Regions from separate parts of the Paenibacillus sp. FSL L8-0470 genome, predicted to be linked through region 2. Evidence: predicted binding sites of a transcription regulator. Region 2 holds the regulator's gene; each other region holds the start of a gene.
What was found. Region 2 encodes Rex, which represses fermentation and respiration genes when NADH is low (regulators of the CRP and FNR family bind a similar motif). Its sites were predicted from a motif close to TTGTGAAATATTTCACAA; they were not measured.

Region 1 (3,257 bases), 2.0 Mb from region 2:
CAATCAGGCGTTTGACACCAACTTTATGATAGAGTGATCCACCCAGCAGTTGTCCGAATATGCCTCCGAGGGATTGAATAACAATAACGAGTGCGGCATCTGTCATACTGCGGCCCAGTTCATCAAATACATACATCGTGACAAGCGGCCACATCAGCGCGCTACCCGTTGCATTAATAAGACTGGCAATCAGAAAAACTTTGACTTCCTTTGGATAAGCTTGTAGAAACCTCATGACTTGTCTTTCAACCCCTGTAATATATGTGTCATTAATTTCATCCAGTATCATCCCAAAACAGGACGAAGAGCAAGCATCCACACTGACGCATTATCGCGTCACTTAAACACAACATCCCCCATGATTTTTGACCAAAACCTATGGACAGCCCTAGCAGTAAAAAGCCTGTCGAATCGGATCTTTGTATTTTATAACTGCTGCCGCCATGCGTAAAGAAATTTGCTGAACGAGACTGATTCGTTCTTCGTTTGCCCGGGTAATAGAGCATATGAAACACTCCCTATTATTCGCCGTGAGCCCGATTTCGTTCCCCCGAGTCGGTATGCACGGCGAATTTTGTGTTGTGCACCCCTATTTCACCTCACAAAAAAACACCCCGAGAACCTTTCCTCTTGAGCCGTTATAGGCTGGAAGAGGAAAAGTTACAAGGAGTGTCTATTGCCGTTTAAGACGGCATTTAATTAGTAAGGATTAAGCGTGTTTCTTCACTCCGACAGAGGATACACCCTCTACGGATTGCACAGCCGCCGGCCCTTTACGAAGGTAAGCCATATAATAGGCTGCGGCTACGAAGATGGCTCCGCCTGTAAGGTTGCCCAGCCATACCGGGGCAAAGTTTCCGAAATATTGTGCCCAGGTAAAATGCCCCTCAAATATAGCAGCAGGGATAAGAAACATGTTGGCTACAACGTGCTGGAATCCGATGGCCACAAATGCCATGGTCGGGAACCAGATACCGAGGATTTTGCCGCTGAAATTATCCGCCCCGTAAGAGAGCCACACGGCCAGAGCTACCAGCCAGTTACAGCCGATCCCGGAGACAAAGGCCTGCAGGAAGGTTGCGTCAATCTTATGTTCAGCCATATCGACCAGTTTATCAAGATAAACTCCGTCTGCGGTGAGGCCGACAACGTGGCCGAAGAAATAAGCAACGAACAACGCGCCTGCCAGGTTGCTGAGCGTGATTAGCACAAGGTTCTTGATGACTTCCCAGAAGGAAATCTTCTTCGCTATAAATGCCAGCGGCACGGCCATCATATTGCCTGTCAGCAGTTCCCCGCCGGCCAGCAGCACCAGGACCAGTCCTACCGGGAACACCGACGCCCCGATAAAGTTTGCGATGGAGCCCCATTCCGCCGGAGCACCGGCAATGACACGAATATCCAGTAAAAATCCGAGCGCAATAAACGCTCCCCCCAAAAAACCGAGAATAAGTACGGTGGCAAGCGGGTTGTGAGCCTTCTTGATTCCGTTCTCTACCGTTACCTCGGCGATCTGCTGCGGTTTGTTATAAGCCATGATTCCTATCCCCTTTTAATACTTAAAATTTGTTCCTTTATGCCATTGTAGCGTGATCGCAATCACATTTACGTGATAAAAGTCACGTCTAGGAAAACTAAGTGAAAGTTTTCACTGACATGTCAAATTTACCTTATCTACACAATTCAGATTAACTTAATCACAAAAACATTTCTCACCATTCATCCCATATTACGCTAAATATTCGGGCCGATTGTACCGATAGTGGAGTAAAAGAGGTGGTGATTGTGTTCCCGTAAACACAGGTAAAAGTACATACATATGGATTGACAACCTGAGGCGTGTCAGCCTGGCACTGCTATGTCTGATCCTAATCGGAGCTGCTGCTGTTCCTCCAGCTGCAAGGGCCAATAGCGCTCCATTTGTGGATACTGAGCGCAGCTATGCCCATCAAGAAATTGCACAGCTGTTCTCCAGAGGGATCGTTCAAGGCTATGGCAACGCAACGTTCAGACCCTATCAGCCGATTACTATTGCAGAGATGGGTACCATGATGTCAAGGGCATTATCCATTCCCATTCCTAGTTCGGACTATCCGCTAACAACGGAAGCGGCACCGAATTGGGCCATCCCCTCCATACGCTCGCTTTTGTCTGCAGGTATTATACAAGACCAGACAATAGCATGGAGAGGTGAATTAACACGCGAGAGCTTGGCAGTATGGTATATCCGGGCCTTTGGAGTGTATGACCAGGTCCAAAAACAAGGCGATATGTCTGCGTTTAAGGATAGTCATTCTATCTCGGAAAAAGCCCGAACAAGCGTCTGGGCAGCCCAGCAGCTCGGGCTGTTCCAAGGAGATGAATATCAGCGGTTTAACCCAAAGCAATCCGTTGACCGTCAAAGCGCAGCTATGGTAACTGCCCGTGCATGCCTTCTGCTTGAGGATGCCAAGCGTATACAAGATTTGCTTGAGCCTGGTAGTGACTTGCCTGATTATCCTGAAGTCCCCAAAGGCGCACCTTCAGAAGATATCGGGATCGCTTATTCAACCCCTGCTTCTACAGATCTCGTAACACCGGCTTCACCGGATCCAACACCGGATCCAACACCGGGACCATCCGCTTCACCGGTTCCAACATTGGGGCCATCGGCTTCACCGGATCCAACAACGGGGCCATCCGTTTCACCGGATCCAACGCCTGGTCCATCGGCTTCACCGGATCCAACGCCGGGGCCATCCGCTTCACCGGATCCTACACAGGGTCCATCCGCTTCACCGGATCCAACACCGGGTCCACCGGCTTCACCGGATCCAACGCCAGTTCCATCCGCTTCACAGGTTCCAACACCGGTTCCACCAGCTTCACCGGATCCAACGCCTGGGCCATCCGCTTCACCGGATCCTACACCGGGTCCATCCGCTTCACCGGTTCCAACGCCGGGGCCATCCGTTTCACCGGATCCAACGCCGGGGCCATCCGTTTCACCGGATCCAACGCCTGGTCCACCGGCTTCACCGAATCCAACGCCGGTTCCATCCGCTTCACCGGTTCCAACGCCGGGGCCATCCGTTTCACCGGATCCAACGCCTGGTCCACCGGCTTCACCGAATCCAACGCCGGTTCCATCCGCTTCACCGGATCCTACACCGGTTCCACCAGCTTCCCCGGATCCTACACCGGTTCCATCGGCTTCGCCAGATCTAACACCGGGTCCATCGGCCTCACCGGATCCAACAACGGTTCCATCTGCTTCA
Region 2 (3,257 bases):
GGGCAAGCATCTGGGCATGCAAATGAAGTATTTCACGGTAGCTCACACGCTTACAAGGCTGTATAAAGACAGCCGCAGCGGCCAGCTGCCGGCACTGCGTCAGACTCTGCAGTCCTCGGGCAGTGAGCAGGCTTCGGAGTGGAGCGGCGTAATTGATAAAATCTATCCCGACCTGCTTACCGTGAAGGAAACTTGGGATACACTGAGCGACAAGCTGTTCGGCCTATTGCCCGAACGCAGCGATGCAGCGGCAGGTGAAGCCGGCCAGCTGGTCACACGCCTGCTTCCCGGCAGCAAGCCCAAAGATTGGGAAGAGCTGGCGGCGCTGGAGAATACGCTGCACTTAGCCCTGAGCGACATCATCCGCAGGGGTGACAAAATGCTCAGCGAGATGCGCGATACGGAGAGTCAATCGTCTTCGGACAGCCTGGTGACCGATATCGGAGGCTTATTCAAGGATTTGGCATCCATCCGGGAACAAATCCGCTTCTTTATGGGTCTCAGTGACGATAATATCGTGTACTGGATGGAAGGGAGCGGCAACTACCGGGGCAAGTCGCTTCAGCTCTACGCCGTGCCTGTCGATGTAAGCAGCCAGCTCAAGGATCTGTTCTTCGACAAGAAGAAGAGCATAGTGCTGACCTCGGCCACGTTATCGGTCGACAAGTCCTTTCAGTTCATGATTGACAACCTTGGTCTTTCTGAAGCCTCAGAGCAAGGGCGTCTCATGACATCGCTGCTGCCTTCACCGTTCAAGTACCGTGAACAGGCGCTGCTTGTCATCCCGCGCGATTTCCCCAGTGTTAAGGGCAGCGTAGGCGATGCGCGTTTTGTAGACAAGCTGGTGCATTCGCTGGCTGAAGCGGCGGCGGCGACCAAGGGGCGGATGCTGGTGCTGTTCACCTCCTACAAAATGCTGCGCCAGGTTTATGATCCGCTGAAAGAGGCCTTGGCTTCCCAGGACATTACGGTTTTGGGCCAGGGTGTGGAGGGAGGCAGCCGCAGCAAGCTGATCCGGCGTTTTCAGGACAGCTCTGCATCGGTATTGCTTGGAACAAGCAGTTTCTGGGAAGGAGTCGACATCCCTGGCGAGGCGCTGACCTGTCTTGCGATTGTAAGGCTGCCGTTTCAGCCGCCGAATCATCCGCTTGCTGAGGCAAAGGCAGAGCTTCTGCAGGCCCAGAAGAAGAATCCTTTTATGAAAATGTCTGTTCCACAAGCAGTGATCCGGTTCAAGCAGGGTTTTGGACGATTGGTTCGTACAGCGCAAGACCGGGGAATTGTTATTGTATATGATACCAGGGTCATCGAAGCTTATTACGGGAAGTACTTCCTGTATTCACTCCCTGGTCCGAAGATGGAGCACATGCTTACCGATCAGATGGTTCCGCGGATTGCGGAATGGCTTGACGAGGGCGGCGTTTCCTAATCTGTCATTGTTTATAAATTTTTTTTATCTCTTTGTGCCATAGGCTGTGTCCCGTTCGTGGAGCGGGCACTGCACGTGGTTATCATACGATATCGCGTCAGTGCAATTCTAAATTAGGAGGAGAAAACATGAAATCGGATAAAATATCGGAGGCCGTCGTTCGCAGACTCCCAGTGTACCTGCGTTTCCTGAACGATCTCCAAAAGCGTGAAATCTCAACCGTTTCTTCTCAGGAACTCGGGCAGAAGCTGGACCTTAATCCGGCGCAGATTCGTAAGGATCTGGCCTATTTTGGTGATTTCGGCAGAAAAGGCATTGGATATGACGTGTCTTATCTCATCGAAAAGATCCGTCATATTCTGAAGCTGGATCAACAAATCAATGTGGCCCTGGTAGGTGCCGGTAACCTCGGTCATGCCTTGTCCAATTACAATGCTTATCTGAAGGATACTATGAAAATCACCGCTGTATTTGATTCTTACGCTCCCAAGATTGGACAAAAGATCAACTCTCTTACGGTTCAGCCAATGGAGGAGCTGAGTCAGACCATCCGTGATCAGGGAATCCGGATCGGGATCATCACTGTACCGGACAGCGAGGCACAGAATGTGGCTGATATTCTGGTAGAATCGGGCATCGAGGCGATCCTGAATTTTGCACCGGTCATTCTGAAGACACCTGCAACCATCCGGATTCATGCTGCCGACTTTACGACTGATCTGCAAAGTCTGGCGTATTATTTACATGATGGAAAGGAAGGAATTACAGATGAGCAGCAATAAGATGATAATTGCAAACGGACGTTTTCTGGTTCCCGGAAGCGAGAAGCCGGTCCTGAGCGGTTATATGACTATAGAAAATGATTTGATCACATACATAGGGGAAGAGAAACCCGTTTTTGAACAAGGCACAGTGACGCTCGACGGCAGCCGCCTGCTGTTCATGCCGGGTCTGGTCAATACCCATGGCCATGCTGCGATGTCGCTGCTGCGCGGCTACGGGGATGATATGGTCCTTCAAGCCTGGCTGCAGGAGAAAATGTGGCCGATGGAGGAGAAGTTTACGGGAGATGATGTCTACTGGGGCACTTCCTTATCCGTTCTGGAGATGCTGAAAGGCGGCACAACCACCTTTTTGGATATGTATGATCATATGGACCGGGTGGCCGAGGTGGTCGAACATTCCGGCATCCGTGCGGTGCTGATGCGCGGTGTTATTGGTCTATGTCCTGAAGAGGTGCAGAACCAGAAGCTTGCGGAAGCTGTTGCGTTCGCCCGCAACTGGCACGGCAAGGCTGACGGCAAAATTACAACCATGATTTCACCGCATGCCCCGTATACTTGTCCTCCGGACTTTTTCATGCGGTTTGTGCAGGCAGCACATGATCTGGACCTGCCGATGCATACGCATATGTCGGAAACGCTGCGTGAAGTGGAGCAGAATGCCGCTGATTACGGCCTGCGTCCTGTAGCGCACCTGGAGAAGCTGGGAATGTTCACCCGCCCGTCCTTAATCGCCCATGGTGTCCATCTGAACGATGAGGAGATCGAAATCCTCGCCCGCCACAAGGTGGGGGTGTCCCATAACCCGGGCAGCAACCTGAAGCTGGCCAGCGGGGTTGCGCGGGTGCCTGAGCTGCTGAGAGCCGGAGTCAAAGTTTCGCTGGGTACGGACGGGGCGGCAAGCAACAATAATCTCGATATGTTCGAGGAAATGCGGCTTGCAGCACTGATCCATAAGGGCGTCAGCGGGGATCCTACCGCAGTTCCCGCACCGGAAGCGCTGCTGATGGCCACGCAGTACGGGGCGGAATCAATCTTCCTGAACC
Region 3 (3,257 bases), 270 kb from region 2:
GCGCATTGGGGATACGCAGCAAGCAATTGCGTAATCTTCACCCCAATATGGACGCATTACATCGTCATTCTCATATTGGATAGCGCTGGTTTCGATGGAAACCTTGGCACAATACTTCTTGAAGCCTTCAGGCAGTCTTTCGGACCACAGAACCGTCAAGTTAGGCTCTGGAGCAGGTCCCAGGTTGTACAGGGTATGCAAGAAGCGGAAGCTGTTCTTAGTTACGCGTGTTGTTCCGTCTTCAGCCATACCACCGATGGATTCCGTTACCCAAGTAGGGTCACCGGAGAACAGTTCATTATAGTCAGGCGTACGCAGGAATTTCACAATACGCAGTTTCATTACGAAATGGTCAACGATTTCTTGTGCTTGTTCTTCAGTAAGTGTACCTTCTTCAAAATCGCGCTGTGCATAGATGTCGAGGAAGGAGGATACACGTCCCAGGGACATTGCAGCACCGTTTTGTTCTTTTACTGCTGCCAGATAACCGAAGTATACCCATTGAGTAGCTTCTTTGAAGTTGTTCGCCGGTTTGGAAATATCAAGACCGTGAGCGGCAGCCATTTCTTTCAGCTCACCCAGAGCGCGGATTTGTTCCGACAGCTCTTCGCGCAACCGGATTACTTCTTCAGTCATGGAATCAACTTCAAGCTCCGTTAATTGTTGTTTCTTGTCTTTGATCAGGAAGTCAATACCGTACAGGGCAATGCGGCGGTAGTCACCGATAATACGTCCGCGGCCGTAAGCATCAGGAAGACCTGTAATAACGCCGGATTTACGCACCGCTCTCATGTCAGGTGTATATGCATCAAATACGCCTTGGTTATGCGTTTTGCGGATATTCGTAAACATTTCGACAATGTTGTTCGGAAGCTCGAAGCCATATGCTTTGGTGGCATCGATCATCATCTTAATACCGCCGAACGGTTGAATAGAACGTTTGAAAGGAGCGTCAGTCTGTACGCCTACAATTTGTTCCTTGTCCTTGTCGATGTAGCCTGGCTTGTGGGAAGTGATGGTGGAGACAGTATCCAGGGAAACGTCCCATACGCCGCCTCTTTCTCTTTCTTCCTTGCTCAGCTGGGAGATAATCTTCCACAGTTCAGTAGTGTTGCTGGTAGGACCCACAAGGAAATCTTCGTTTCCTTCATAAGGCTTGATGTTTTTGGAAATAAATTCGTTAACGTCGACTTTTCTGGCCCATTTACCTTTTGTAAAACTTCTCCAACTCGACTTCACTTCTTGTACATCTTTTTCAATCACCGACATGCTAAATCCCTCCATTTATATTTATTATATTTGTAGAGATCGCGGGCTTGAAGGTTAATCCCGTGTCTCGTGATCCCAAAGATATGGTTGTAATTAAATTCACAATCGCGTCTTCATAACTGGGACCGTTCTTTATATAAACATTTTAGTTTATTTTCTGAAAAAGGACTGTGACAAATATCACCTTTCCGGTGATATTTGTCACTGCCATCCCCTTCCATATTAACCTATAACCTTATCCTTTGCTAAGCAATCACCAATTAGTTGTCGAATTTTCCGTAGAATGCGTTGCGGTATACATCAGCAAGTTCAGTAACCAGCGGCAGTTTAGGGTTGGCAGTAGTACATTGATCTTCAAATGCACGGTCAGCCAGATAGTCTACGCGGGATTCGAAATCCTTAGGATCAAAGCCGAGTTGTTGGAACGACTCTTCAATGCCCAATTTTTTGTTCATGTCGCGGATTGCATTGATCAGGCTGGTTACGCCTTCTTCGGTAGTGCGTGCAGGCAATCCCAGAATACGGGCGATTTCAGCATAACGTTCGTCAGCTACAAAGTGCGAATATTTAGGGAACGAAGCAAACTTCGTTGGTTTCTTGGCATTGTAACGGATAACGTGCGGCATCAGGATGGCATTGGTACGTCCATGAGCCGTGTGGTATTGACCGCCCCATTTGTGCGCCAAGCTGTGGTTGATGCCCAGGAATGCATTGGCAAATGCCATACCAGCCAGCGTCGATGCGTTGTGCATTTTTTCGCGGGCAAGTTTGTCGCCTTCAAGTGCGGATTTCTCCAGGTATTGGAATACCAGCTGGATAGCTTTGATAGCCAGACCATCGGAGTAGTCACTTGCCATAACGGAAACATAGGCTTCAATCGCATGTGTCAATACGTCCATACCTGTATCGGCAACAGCAGTCTTAGGCAAGCTATATACAAACTCAGGGTCGATGATCGCTACGTCCGGAGTCAGCTCGTAGTCTGCAAGCGGATATTTAGTATTATTTGCAGTAGTTTTGTCAGTAATAACCGCGAAAGAGGTTACTTCCGAACCTGTACCCGATGTTGTTGGAATAGCTACAAATTTCGCTTTGTTGCCTAGCTTAGGGAATTTGTATACCCGTTTGCGGATATCCATGAACTTTTGTTTCAGACCGTTAAAGTCAGCATCCGGGTGTTCATAGAACAGCCACATTCCTTTTGCAGCATCCATTGGGGAACCGCCGCCAAGTGCGATGATGCAGTCCGGCTGGAATCTGTTCATCATAGCTGTACCTTTTTCCACGGTAGTTGTCGATGGATCCGGTTCAACTTCCGAGAACACTTCGATCGCTACAGGAGTCTGGCGTTGACGCAGGTAGTGCTCTACTCTTTCTACATAACCCAGTTTAACCATCATAGGGTCAGTGATAATTGCTACGCGGGTAATATCAGGCATTTTGGCCAGGTATTGAGTGGATCCCTTTTCGAAATAAATCTTATCAGGCACCTTAAACCATTGCATATTCACGGTACGACGGTTCACCCTTTTCACATTGATCAGATTGATGGCAGTTACGTTTTGCGATACCGAGTTGCGTCCATAAGATCCGCAGCCCAGAGTCAACGAAGCGATATTTGTATTGTAAATGTCGCCGATGGCGCCATGTGTTGAAGGCGAGTTAACAAGAATACGTCCAGTTTGCAGACGGTTCGAGAACTTCATGATAACTTCTTCATTGTTGGAATGGATCGCCGAGCTGTGTCCCATACCGCCGAATTCGACGACTTGAGCTGCGCGTTCAATCCCTTGGTCAGCGTTCTTAACCTTGTAGCAAGCCAGAACCGGGCTAAGTTTCTCAGCGGACAGCGGGTACTTGGTGCCTACGCCTTCGAGTTCAGCTACCAGAATCTTCGTTCCGGCAGGAACCTGGATACCGCACATTTCAGCGATCTTCACAGCGGATTGACCTACGATTGCCGGGTTAACCGCACATTTTTCTACATT

Region 1: the regulator Rex is predicted to act here: its motif matches at 1,637-1,654, upstream of NST99_RS31415 (formate/nitrite transporter family protein).
Region 3: the regulator Rex is predicted to act here: its motif matches at 1,357-1,374, upstream of pflB (formate C-acetyltransferase).

Annotation. Positions count from the first base shown of each region.
Region 1 is NZ_JBBOZM010000001.1:6,884,957-6,888,213, forward strand. Features, by position in the region: gene NST99_RS31410 (MFS transporter) at 1-235, opposite strand, end outside; gene NST99_RS31415 (formate/nitrite transporter family protein) at 710-1,537, opposite strand; gene NST99_RS31420 (S-layer homology domain-containing protein) at 1,923-3,257, shown strand, end outside.
Region 2 is NZ_JBBOZM010000001.1:4,875,600-4,878,856, reverse strand. Features, by position in the region: gene dinG (ATP-dependent DNA helicase DinG) at 1-1,429, shown strand, start outside; gene NST99_RS22305 (redox-sensing transcriptional repressor Rex) at 1,519-2,211, shown strand; gene NST99_RS22300 (amidohydrolase) at 2,198-3,257, shown strand, end outside.
Region 3 is NZ_JBBOZM010000001.1:5,149,377-5,152,633, forward strand. Features, by position in the region: gene pflB (formate C-acetyltransferase) at 1-1,269, opposite strand, end outside; gene adhE (bifunctional acetaldehyde-CoA/alcohol dehydrogenase) at 1,530-3,257, opposite strand, start outside.